3 regions of the Oerskovia paurometabola genome follow, and region 1 is predicted to be linked to each of the others. Evidence: predicted binding sites of a transcription regulator. Region 1 holds the regulator's gene; each other region holds the start of a gene.

Evidence for each region. Region 1 encodes LexA, which represses DNA repair genes until DNA is damaged. Its sites were predicted from a motif close to TCGAACANNTGTTCGA; they were not measured.
Region 2: a site for LexA is predicted at 2,574-2,589, ahead of JOD48_RS10895 (Rv2578c family radical SAM protein). Genes of this name have one in related genera too.
Region 3: a site for LexA is predicted at 2,149-2,164, ahead of ruvA (Holliday junction branch migration protein RuvA). Genes of this name have one in related genera too.

The regions. Positions count from the first base shown of each region.
Region 1 covers NZ_JAFBBV010000001.1:1,918,442-1,922,512, reverse strand. Annotated here, with positions in the region: gene JOD48_RS08600 (aldo/keto reductase) at 1-595, shown strand, start outside; gene nrdR (transcriptional regulator NrdR) at 635-1,171, opposite strand; gene JOD48_RS08590 (LysM peptidoglycan-binding domain-containing protein) at 1,603-1,980, opposite strand; gene lexA (transcriptional repressor LexA) at 2,293-3,042, shown strand; gene JOD48_RS08580 (L-lactate dehydrogenase) at 3,156-4,071, opposite strand, start outside.
Region 2 covers NZ_JAFBBV010000001.1:2,428,271-2,432,341, reverse strand. Annotated here, with positions in the region: gene JOD48_RS10905 (MBL fold metallo-hydrolase) at 143-967, shown strand; gene hisS (histidine--tRNA ligase) at 1,012-2,415, shown strand; gene JOD48_RS10895 (Rv2578c family radical SAM protein) at 2,598-3,740, shown strand; gene JOD48_RS10890 (PPOX class F420-dependent oxidoreductase) at 3,764-4,071, opposite strand, start outside.
Region 3 covers NZ_JAFBBV010000001.1:2,444,214-2,448,284, forward strand. Annotated here, with positions in the region: gene yajC (preprotein translocase subunit YajC) at 1-212, opposite strand, end outside; gene ruvB (Holliday junction branch migration DNA helicase RuvB) at 329-1,462, opposite strand; gene ruvA (Holliday junction branch migration protein RuvA) at 1,455-2,102, opposite strand; gene ruvC (crossover junction endodeoxyribonuclease RuvC) at 2,237-2,800, opposite strand; gene JOD48_RS10975 (YebC/PmpR family DNA-binding transcriptional regulator) at 2,887-3,645, opposite strand; gene pdxT (pyridoxal 5'-phosphate synthase glutaminase subunit PdxT) at 3,653-4,071, opposite strand, start outside.

The DNA of each region.
Region 1 (4,071 bases):
CACGTACGCGGCCGTCTCCTCGTACTCGGCGAGGCGTACGACCGAGGCCCTCGCGGTCGCCGACGACCTCGGCCTGCCCCTGGTGCTGCACCAGCCGTCGTACTCGATGCTGAACCGGTGGATCGAGGTGCCCGACGCGAGCGGACGCAGCCTGCTCGACGTCGCCGGCGACTCGGGCACCGGACTGATCGTCTTCTCGCCGCTGGCCCAGGGCATGCTCTCGGACCGGTACCTCGACGGCGTACCGTCCGACTCGCGCGCGGCTCGCTCGGCGTCGCTGCGGCCCGAGCACCTCGCCCCGGAGAACCTGGCCCGGATCCGCGCGCTGCGCGACGTCGCGGCCGGCCGCGGTGAGCCGCTCGCCCGGACGGCGGTCGCCTGGACGCTGCGCGACCCGCGTGTCACGTCGGTCCTCGTCGGGGCCCGGACCACGGCGCAGGTCGACGACAACCTCTCGGCCCTCGACGCGCCGCCCTTCACGACCGACGAGCTCACGGCGATCGACGCCGTGACGACCGAGCTCACGCCCGACGGGAGCCGTCGACCTCTGGACACCGGCATCAACATCTGGGCGGCGCGCTCGAGCGACCTCTAGCAGGGCCCTCGCGACCGCTTGCTGGTCCCGAGCGAGGGATCAGGCGCGATCCGGGACCACGTCGGCCGCAGGCTCGTCGTCCGACGCGCCGGCCTCGGACCCGGCACCGCCGAACGCCGCCTCGCGCTCCTCACGCTCGGCCCGGAGGGAGTTGATCGCCGACTCGAAGTCCTCGAGCGAGTCGAACGCCTGGTAGACGCTCGCGAACCGCAGGTAGGCGACCTCGTCGAGCTCCCGCAGGGGACCGAGGATGGCCAGCCCGATCTCGTACGCGTCCAGCTCCGCGCTACCACCGGCCCGGAGCGACTCCTCGACCTTCTGCGCGAGGACCGCCAGGTCGTCCTCGTTGACCGGACGCCCTTGGCAGGCCTTGCGCACGCCGGTCACGATCTTCTCCCGGCTGAACGGCTCGGTCACTCCAGAGCGCTTGACGACCGACAGGCTCGCCGTCTCGATCGTCGTGAAGCGGCGGTTGCAGGCAGGGCACTGTCTGCGACGACGGATCGAGGCACCGTCGTCGGAGGTCCGCGAGTCGACGACCCGGGAGTCCGCGTGCCGACAGAACGGACAGTGCATGAGGCGGTACTCCTGTGGGTCTGCGCGAGTGCTCCGTGGCGGTCGCCACGGACGGTGCGTCCCGAACCTATGTCTCGACCCTGACGAGGCGCAAGACGCCCCGCCACGACGAGACAGCGCGACGCGTTCCACACGCCGGTCAGCACACATGAGAACGGAGGTGGCCGATGATCGGCCACCTCCGTCGGGACGCCCCCGTCCCCATCTCACGTTCGCGACTCGCCTCGCGAACGTCGACGCAACTGCGGAGACGCGCTGGCGCGCCTCCTCCTCACCGACCGACCCCCCAGCCGGGTTGGTGAGGCAGCACTAACTTAGGGGAACCTAATGCGATTGCGCAAGCCCTCCGGGCACGGGTCCTCACAGCGAGGGCAGAATCACCCCGGGCCGAAGGGCTGCCGACGCCTGAGCGGCACGGAACCCTCGACCGGTCAGCGCGCGAAGTTGGGGTCGACCGGCAGCAGGAGCTGCTGCCCGACCTGGAGCCCGGTCGACGAGAGGTTGTTGAGCTCGGCGAGCTCCGCCATCACGTCTCGCACGTCCCGGCCGCCCGATGCCAGGGCGGACGCGTGCTGCCACAAGGTCTCCCCCGCCTCGACGACGTGGATCCGGACCTCGACCGGCTCGCCGGGGCCGGACGCCACCGCACGGGCGCCCCACAGGGCCCCGAGGGCGAGGACCGTCGCGACGAGCAGTACCAGGACGACACGGCCTCGCGTGGTCAGCCGCAGCGGAGCCTCGGCCTGCCCCTGAGGACGACGCTCGACACGCCACCCGTCCGTCGCGCCCATCGCGGTGATCGCACTCATAGCCACTCCTTCGTCCGTGGCGCCCGAACCGCCTTCCCCGGTCGGTTCGAACACCTGTTCGTCGAACATCTGTACGATTTCTATCACCGTCGGGCGCCGATGTCGAGACATGCTCGAACATGTGTTTGATTCGTGTCGCCGCGTGACCTACGCTGTTCGAGTACTGGTCGTCCGATATGTCGGACGCCTGGGGGTGGGACGTCCCGCCCCCGGGCTGACGAGATCGCCGCGGCCACGCTCAGGAGCCGGTGCCGCTCGCGGCGCCCCTCCGCAGGACAGGGACCGAGACGGCCGAGCAGGGCGGAGACGACGATGGCGGGACGGGTGGCCGACACCACGGGCAGGCTCGCGAAGGTGCACGAGCTGCCCGACGGCACGACGGGCGGGGACGGTCTCACACCGCGCCAGCGGCTCGTGCTCGAGACGATCCGCGCGTCGGTCGACCAGCGGGGCTACCCGCCGAGCATGCGCGAGATCGGCGAGGCCGTCGGCCTGACGAGCCCGTCGAGCGTCAAGCACCAGCTCACGACGCTCGAGCGCAAGGGCTACCTGCGTCGCGACCCCAACCGCCCCCGCGCGATCGAGGTCGTCCAGCACGACGACGCGCGGTCCATCGCAGCGCTTCCCGGCAGCGCGTTCCCGCGCGTCGAGGGCATCGACACGACCGAGGACTCACCCGAGCGCCCCACGCCGTCGTACGTCCCCGTCGTGGGACGCATCGCCGCCGGTGGTCCCATCCTGGCCGAGCAGGTCGTCGAGGACGTGTTCCCCCTCCCCCGCCAGCTCGTCGGCGACGGCGAGCTCTTCCTGCTGCGCGTGGCCGGTGACTCGATGATCGACGCCGCGATCTGCGACGGCGACTGGGTCGTGGTCCGTCGCCAGCCCGTCGCCGAGAACGGCGAGATCGTCGCCGCGATGATCGACGGCGAGGCGACCGTCAAGACGTTCAAGCGCATCGACAAGCACGTGTGGCTCATGCCGCACAACGCGGCGTACCGGCCCATCTCGGGGGACGACGCCCAGATCCTCGGCCGGGTCGTCTCGGTCCTGCGGAGCCTCTGAGCACAGCGTCCCGCCGGCCCCCAGGGACCGGCGCTCAGCACGACGAAGGGGACGGCCCGGTGGGCCGTCCCCTTCGTCGTGCCCGGCGCCCGTCACGGGCACCGAGGGGACGACTACAGTCCGAAGCTCTTGGCGACGGCGCGCACCGAGTCCGCGGACGCCCGGAGGCCCGCGAGCTCGTGGTCCGACAGCGGGACCTCGATCCGCTCACCGCAGCCACGCCGCTCGAGCAGCGAGGGGACGGAGAGGCAGACGTCGCTGATCCCGTGGAAGTCCTCGAGGAGCGAGGACACCGGCAGGACCCGGTGCTCGTCGTCGAGGACGGCCTCGATGATGCGGGTCGCGGCGAGCGCGACGGCGTAGTTCGTGGCGCCCTTGCCCTCGATGATGCGGTAGGCCGACTGCACGACCTCGTGCGCGATGTCCTCGCGCACCTCGGCCGTGAGCGGTCCCCGGCCCTTGAGCCCCTGCCACTCGAGCAGCGGCACCCCGCTGATCGTCGCCGAGCTCCAGAGCGGGATCTCGCTGTCCCCGTGCTCTCCGGCGATGTACGCGTGCACGTTCTGGACCGCGACGCCGCAGTGCTGCGCGACGAGGAACCGCAGCCTCGAGGAGTCCAGGACCGTGCCGCTCCCGAAGAGCTGGTTCGGCGGCAGTCCCGAGTACTTGAGGGCCGCGTACGTGACCACGTCGACCGGGTTGGTCACCATGATGTAGACGGCGTTGGGCGCCACCTCGACGAGGCCGGGCAGGATCTTGCGCACGAGGGAGATCGTCGCCTCGGCGAGGTCCAGCCGTGTCTGCCCGGGCTTCTGCTTGGCCCCGGCGGTGAAGACCACGACGTCCGCGTCGGAGCACACCGCCACGTCGTCGGAGCCCTCGACCTTGGCCATGGGCATGAACTGGATGCCGTGCTGGAGGTCGAGGACCTCGGCCTCGACCTTGGTCCGGTTGATGTCGAGCAGGCTCACGGTGTGAGCGGCTCCACGCATGAGCGCCGCGTAGGCGAGGGTCGATCCGACGGAACCT
Region 2 (4,071 bases), 510 kb from region 1:
CGAAGGCGCGTGATTGCACGGGTGGTCCACGGTTTCAGAGGACAGTCTAGGCATCGGGAGCGTTCCGGCGCGGTGACTTTCCGCCATTCAGGTCACGGTCCGGTATCAGGTGTCCTGTTTGTGAGGTCGGTACTGTCCTGGCATGGACGTCTTTCTCGTGGTCGCACCCGTGTTCGGCACCAACTGCACGATCGTCGCGCCCGGGGCGCGCGGCACGCTGCCCGACGGCGTCGCTCGCCCGTGCGTGATCGTCGACGCCGGGGCAGGGGTCGCCCCGGGAGTCGCGGAGCTGGTGCGGGAGCACGGCCTGGCGCCGACCGCGGTCCTCGCGACGCACGGGCACGCCGACCACACGTGGGACGCCGCCGAGCTGTGCGACCTCTACGGGGTGCCGCTGTGGATCCACGCGGGCGACGCCTACCGGCTCGCAGACCCGCTCGGCACGATCGAGCACGGGGCCCCGGCGGACGGGCCGCTCACGAGCGGGCCGCTGGCCGCGGCGCTCGCGGCAGGTGGCGCCAGGATCGAGGACTACCAGGAACCCCGTGAGGTGCGGACGTTCGGCTCGGGCGGTGGGTCCGGTGCCTCGCTGGTGCGCGGTCCCGGCGGCACGTCGGTGGCCGACCCGCGCGTACGGCTCGACCTGGGCGGCGTCCTGGTCGACTCCCTGCACGCGCCGGGCCACACCCAGGGCTCGACGCTCTACCTCCCGGTCGCCGCAGGGGACCAGGACGGCGGCGGCGCGGGCGACGGCCAGGTGGCCGGGATCGTGCTCGCCGGAGACGTCCTGTTCGCCGGCTCGGTGGGGCGGACCGACCTGCCCGGGGGAGACGGCGAGACGATGCAGCGCACCCTGCGCGACGTCGTCGGGCACCTCGACGACTCCCTCGAGGTGGTTCCTGGTCACGGGCCCCTGACGACGATCGGCCGCGAGCGCCGCACCAACCCGTACCTGCGGGGCCTGTGAATCGATTGCTCGTTCGGTCGGTACGTCTGGAAGGATCGGGTCCCATGGCCCGACCTACACCTCTCTCCGGTTTCCCCGAATGGCTCCCTGCTGGACGCGTCGTGGAGCAGCACGTGCTCGACACGCTGCGTCGCACGTTCGAGCTCCACGGTTTCGCGGGGATCGAGACGCGGGCCGTCGAGCCCCTGGACCAGCTGCTGCGCAAGGGCGAGACCTCCAAGGAGGTGTACGTGCTGCGCCGCCTCCAGGAGGAGGCTGACTCGTCCGAGGGGGCCGCGGGGGACCGAGGCGGCAAGGGGGACAAGCAGCTCGGCCTGCACTTCGACCTGACCGTGCCGTTCGCGCGGTACGTGCTGGAGAACGCCGGGCACCTGGCGTTCCCGTTCAAGCGCCACCAGATCCAGAAGGTGTGGCGCGGCGAGCGCCCCCAGGACGGGCGCTTCCGCGAGTTCGTGCAGGCCGACATCGACGTCGTGGGTGCGGGCGAGCTGCCCTACCACTTCGAGGTCGAGCTGCCGCTGGTCATGGCCGAGGCGCTGGGCGAGCTGCGCTCGATCGGTGTGCCCGAGGTCCGCATCCTGGTGAACAACCGCAAGGTCGCCGAGGGCTTCTACCGCGGGCTGGGCCTGGACGACGTCGAGGGCGTGCTGCGCAGCATCGACAAGCTCGACAAGATCGGGCCGGACAAGGTCGGGGCGCTGCTGGTCGCCGAGACGGGCGCGACGCCCGAGCAGGCGGCCGCGTGCCTGGCGCTCGCGGCGATCTCCGGCTCGGACGCGAGCGTCGCGGAGCGGGTGCGGGCGCTCGCGGCAGAGCACGGCGTGACCTCGGAGCTGCTCGAGGAGGGCCTGCGCGAGCTGTCGGCGCTGATCGACGCGGCGGCCGTGCGGGCGCCGGGCGTCGTGGTGGCGGACCTGAAGATCGCGCGCGGCCTGGACTACTACACGGGCTCGGTCTACGAGACGGTGCTGGTGGGGCACGAGCAGCTCGGGTCGATCTGCTCGGGCGGGCGCTACGACACCCTGGCCTCGGACGGCGCGAACACCTATCCGGGCGTGGGGCTCTCGATCGGCGTCTCGCGCCTGGTGTCGCGGCTGCTGAGCGCCGGCCTGGTCCGTTCGACGCGGTCGGTGCCGAGCGCGGTCGTGGTCGCGGTCACGAGCGAGGAGACGCGACCCGCGTCGGACGCGGTCGCGGTGGCGCTGCGCTCGCGCGGCATCCCGGTCGAGGTCGCGCCGAGTGCGGCCAAGTTCGGCAAGCAGATCAAGTTCGCGGACCGTCGCGGCATCCCGTTCGTGTGGTTCCCCGCGGGGATCGGTGCGGACGGCGAGGTCGTCGCTCACCAGGTCAAGGACATCCGTTCGGGCGAGCAGGTCGCTGCGGACCCGGCGACGTGGGCCCCGTCGGCGGAGGACCTGTGGCCTCGGGTCGTGCCCGCGGGGGAGTGAGCCCGCTGCCCGGGTGCTGACCCGGACGCGTGTGAGGCCCGGCAGGGGACACCCTGCCGGGCCTCACGTGTGCGTGCCCGGTGGTGCGGGCGACGATCCAGGCCTCGGACGTCTCCCGGCCGAAGGTCACGCCGACGGCGACCGCGTCGACAACCGGCTCGAACATGTGTTCGAATGGGGCGATGAGGTGGGACGGGCAGGCGATCACGGCGGACGACGGCGCGCTGCCCGGGCTCGGGCGCATGGCGGGGCTCGTGCGGACCGTGCGCACCCCGGAGTTCGCCGGGGTCACGTTCCACGAGGTGCTCGCCAAGAGCGCGCTGTCCAAGGTGCCGGGGGAGTCCCGCATGCCGTTCACCTGGACGATCAACCCGTACCGCGGATGCTCCCATGCGTGCTCCTACTGCTTCGCGCGCCCCTCGCACCGCTACCTCGACATGAACCCCGGCGAGGACTTCGACAGCCAGATCGTCGTCAAGATGAACGTCGCCGAGGTGCTGCGGGCCGAGCTCGCCAAGCCGTCCTGGACGGGCGACGCGGTCGCGCTCGGCACCAACACCGACCCCTACCAGCGCGCCGAGGGACGCTACCGGCTCATGCCGGGGATCATCGACGCGCTCGAGGCCTCGCGCACGCCGTTCTCGATCCTCACCAAGGGCACGCTCCTGCGCCGCGACCTGCCGCGTCTGACGCAGGCGGCCGAGCACGTCGACGTCGGCATCGGGGTCTCCCTGGCGTTCGTCGACGAGGACCTCCAGCAGGCCGTCGAGCCCGGCACCCCCACGCCGCGCGCCCGCCTCGACCTCATCCGCGCCGCCCGGGCGGCAGGGCTGCCGTGCGGGGTCATGATCGCCCCCGTGCTGCCGTGGCTCACCGACTCGACCGACCACCTCACACGCCTGCTCGACGCGGTCCACGAGGCCGGCGCGACCGGCGCCACGGTCCTCCCGCTGTTCCTCAAGCCCGGCACCCGCGAGTGGTTCATGGCCTGGCTGCGCCGCGACCACCCCGAGCGGGTCTCGGGCTACGAGCGCGTCTACGCGGGCGGGTCGTACGCGAGCCGCGCGTACCGCGACTGGCTGTGGGACCGCGTGCGGCCGCTGCTCGTCGAGCGCGGCTTCGCGAGCGCCGGTCACCGGGCCCAGGCACGCACGTCCGGGCACGCCCGGACCGCTTGGCACCCCGAGACCCCTGGCGAGAGAGCGCGGCACGACGAGGGGGCCTATCCGGCGGGGAGCCTCGTGGTGCAGGACCGGGACCGCGGTGGACCGTCCGGACGTACGAGCCCGAGCGCGGCGGCGAGCGCCGAGCAGCTGCTCTTCTAGCGTGTCGGCGGCTGCCCCCGCGCTCAGTCCTGCGCGAGCCGTGCCGGGAACCCGCCCGTGGCCACGGGGCCCCAACCCGTGATCGTCACGCGCAGCAGCGACTTGCCCTGCGCGACCATGGCCTGGCGGTACTCGTCCCAGTCGGGGTGCTCCCCGGCGACCGACCGGTAGTACTCGACGAGGGGCTCGACCGAGTCGGGCAGGTCGATCACCTCGGCCGTGCCGTCGACCTGGACCCAGGCGTCGTCGAAGTCCTCGCCCAGGACGCACAGCGACGCGGCGGGGTCGCGCCGCAGGTTCACGGCCTTGGCGCGGTCGGGGTAGGTCGAGA
Region 3 (4,071 bases), 530 kb from region 1:
GTGCCGGGGGTGGACTCGATCGTGATGATGTCCTTCTCCTCGTCGACGTCGACGATGGTCCCGAACAGGCCGGAGCCGGTCATGACCTCCTGGCCGGGGGCAAGGTTGGTGCGGAAGGCGGCTGCTTCCTTCTGGGCCTTGCGTGACCGGTTGGTCATGAGGAACATCGCTCCGGCGGCGAGAGCGAGGATGAGGATGAGGCTGAAGTCCATGACGGGGTAACCGGTTCCTGTTCTGTGCTGGGATCTGCGCGGCAGTCTAGGCGCACGCGTACGGATCACCAACGAACCGTCCGGCCGTGGAGTTCCGCCGCTCAGATTCCTCCAGTCTAGGCCCCCGTGTCGAACAGGGTTCCGCCCGACCTCGCCGAGCCCGTCCGCTGCCCGAGTCCGCCGCCCGGTCCGCGGGGCGCCAGCGGGTCGGGCGGGGTCAGCCCGAGGTGCGCCCAGGCCGCGGGGGTCGCGACGCGACCGCGCGGGGTGCGGCCGATCAGCCCTTCGCGTACGAGGAAGGGCTCGGCGACGGTCTCGACCGTCTCGGACTCCTCCCCCACGGTCACGGCGAGGGTGCTCAGGCCCACGGGGCCGCCGCCGAACCGCGTGCACAGGGCGCCCAGGACGGCCCGGTCGAGGCGGTCGAGGCCGAGCTCGTCGACCTCGTAGACCTCGAGTGCCGCGCGGGCGGCCCGCAGGTCCATGGTCCCGTCGCCGCGCACCTGTGCCCAGTCGCGCACGCGGCGCAGCAGCCGGTTGGCGATACGGGGCGTACCACGGGAACGGCCCGAGATCTCGTGGGCGGCGGCGTGCTTGATCTCGACGCCGAGCAGCCCGGCCGAGCGGATGATGACGCGCTCGAGCTCCTCGGCGGAGTAGAAGTCGAGGTGTCCGGTGAACCCGAAGCGGTCGCGCAGCGGGGCGGGCAGGAGCCCGGCGCGCGTGGTGGCGCCCACGACGGTGAACGGCGGCAGGGACAGCGGGATGGCGCTGGCCCCGGCCCCCTTGCCGACGACGACGTCGACCCGGAAATCCTCCATCGCGACGTACAGCAGCTCTTCGGCGGGGCGCGCGAGGCGGTGGATCTCGTCGATGAACAGCACCTCGCCCTCCTCGAGCGAGGACAGGACCGCGGCGAGGTCGCCCGCGTGCTGGATCGCGGGGCCGGACGTCACGCGCAGCGAGGTGCCGAGCTCGGCGGCGATGATCATCGCGAGGGTCGTCTTGCCGAGCCCGGGCGGGCCCGAGAGCAGGACGTGGTCGGGCGTCGCCCCGCGTGCGAGGGCCGCCTGGAGCACGAGGGAGAGCTGGTCGCGCACGACGAGCTGCCCGACGAACTCCTCGAGGCGCCTCGGTCGCAGGGCGGCCTCGGCTGCTCGCTCGAGGTCGTCGGCCGTCGAGGTCACGATCCGCTCGGACGTGAACGGCTCGTTCCCCTCCTCGTAGCCGACGCGGTCGAAGTCAGCCACGGGGGCCGCCCAGGACCCGCAGCGAGGCGCGCAGCGCGCCGGCGATCTCGTCGGGCGCGACCGCGTCGGCCCCGGCCTGGGTCAGGACGGTGGCGAGGGCGTCCTCGGCGGCCTTGGGGTTCCACCCGAGGCCCACGAGCGCCTGGACGACCTGGTCGCGCTGGTCGTCGACCACGGCACCGCCGGGGCCGCCCGTGCCGGCCGGGTCGTCCGCGCCCGTGCCGGTGGGGGCCCCGAGCCGGTCGCCGAGCTCGAGCGCGATGCGCTGGGCGCCCTTGCGCCCGATGCCGGGCACGCGCATGAGCGCGGCGATGTCCTCCCCCGCGACGGCGCGGCGCAGCCCGTCGGGCGTGTGCACCGCGAGCATGGCCAGGGCCAGGCGCGGGCCGACGCCGCTGACGGTCTGCACGGCCTCGAACACGGCACGTTCGTCGTCGTCGGCGAACCCGAACAGCGTGAAGGAGTCCTCGCGGACGACCATGCTCGTGGCCAGGCGCGCGGGCTCGCCCACGCGCAGCGCGGACAGGGTCGCGGGGGTCGCGTGGACGAGGTAGCCCACGGCTCCCCCGGCGCCTCCCACGTCGATGACGGCGCGGTCCAGGCGGACGTCCGCGACCGTGCCCGACAGCGAAGCGATCACTGTGCCTCCATGCTTCCTCGCGGGTCCCGGCCACGAGCGGCCGGTCCCGAACACCTGTACGAACCGTGGGCCACTCTAGCAACGGGCGGCGGTGCTCCCGGTCGAGCCTCGCCGTCGGGCACGTGGGGCCGGTGTCAGCCGCGTCGGCCGCGCGAGGCCTGCTCGGCCGCGGCCCAGGCGCGCTGCGCGGGCGTGAGCTGGTGCCGGTCCCCGCCCTGCAGGGCGCCCGCCGGGCGCCACAGGTGGCAGATCGCGAGGGCCAGGGCGTCGGCGGCGTCGGCGGGCTTGGGCAGCTCGCCGAGCTCGAGGATGCGCGCGACCATGCGCTGGACCTGGATCTTGTCGGCGCGGCCGGTGCCGGTCACGGCGGCCTTGACCTCGCTGGGGGTGTGCATCGCGACGGGCACGCCGCGACGGGCCGCGGCGACCATCGCGAGACCCGCGACCTGCGCGGTGCCCATGACGGTGCTGACGTTGTGCTGGGCGAAGACGCGCTCGACGGCCACGACGTCCGGGACGTGCTCGTCCATCCACACGTCGAGGCGCTGGGAGATGGTGAGCAGGCGCAGGTCGACCGACTGGTCGGGCGGGCTCTGCAGGACCCCGACCGCCACCATGCGGGCGCGCCGTCCGGGCAGCGAGTCGACGACGCCGATCCCGCAACGGGTCAGTCCTGGGTCCACTCCGAGCACGCGCACGCGCTCACCTTCTCACGGGCCGCCCACGACGAAGGGCTCCCACGCGAGCCGTCGCGCGGGAGCCCTTCGTCACACCAGGGGGTGGGTCAGTCGTCGTTCTCGAGCTCGGCCATGACCTCGTCGCTCGCGGTGAAGTTCGCGTAGACGTTCTGCACGTCGTCGCTGTCCTCGAGGGCGTCGATGAGGCGCAGGATCTTGCGGGCGCCCTCGGCGTCGACCTCGACCTCCATGGAGGGGTGGAAGACGACGTCGGCGGAGTCGTACTCGATGCCGGCGTCCTGCAGCGCGGTGCGGACCGCGACGAGGTCGGTGGCCTCGGTGAGGATCTCGAACGTGTCGCCCTCGTCGGTGACCTCCTCGCCGCCCGCCTCGAGGACGGCCTCCATGACGTCGTCCTCGGTGGTGCCCTCCTTGGGGACCACGATGACGCCCTTGCGGGAGAACAGGTAGGACACCGAGCCCGGGTCGGCGAGCTGGCCGCCGTTGCGCGTGAACGCGATGCGGACCTCGGCGGCGGCGCGGTTCTTGTTGTCGGTGAGGCACTCGACGAGGACGGCGATGCCGCCCGTGCCGTAGCCCTCGTACATGATCGTCTGGTAGTCGGCGCCGCCGGCTTCCTGGCCCGAGCCGCGCTTGAGGGCGCGGTCGATGTTGTCGTTGGGGACCGAGGACTTCTTGGCCTTCTGGACGGCGTCGAAGAGCGTGGGGTTACCGGCGAGGTCCCCGCCGCCCGTGCGGGCCGCGACCTCGATGTTCTTGATGAGCTTGGCGAACAGCTTGCCGCGCTTGGCGTCGATCACGGCCTTCTTGTGCTTGGTCGTAGCCCACTTGGAGTGTCCTGACATACCCCTGTTACTCCTTCACGATTGCGACGAAGAGCTCGTGCACCCGCGCATCGCCCGTGATCTCGGGGTGGAAGGAGGTGGCGAGCAACGTTCCCTGACGTACTGCGACGATTCTACCTGCGTCTTCGCCCGCGCCCGCGGAGGGGGCCACGTCCGGGGCCTGGGCCGGCGCAGCGGGCACCGAGGCGCCCCGGTGGCGGGTGCGTGCCAGGACCTGGACCCCGGGGCCGATCTCCTCGACCCAGGGGGCGCGGATGAACGCGGCGGGCACGGGCCCGCCGCGGACGCCCGACATCTCGACGGACGACTCGAACGAGTCGACCTGGCGCCCGAACGCGTTGCGGCGCACCGTGACGTCCAGTCCGCCGAGGGTCTGCTGGTCGTGCGTGGCGCCCAGGACGCGGTCGGCGAGCAGGATCATGCCCG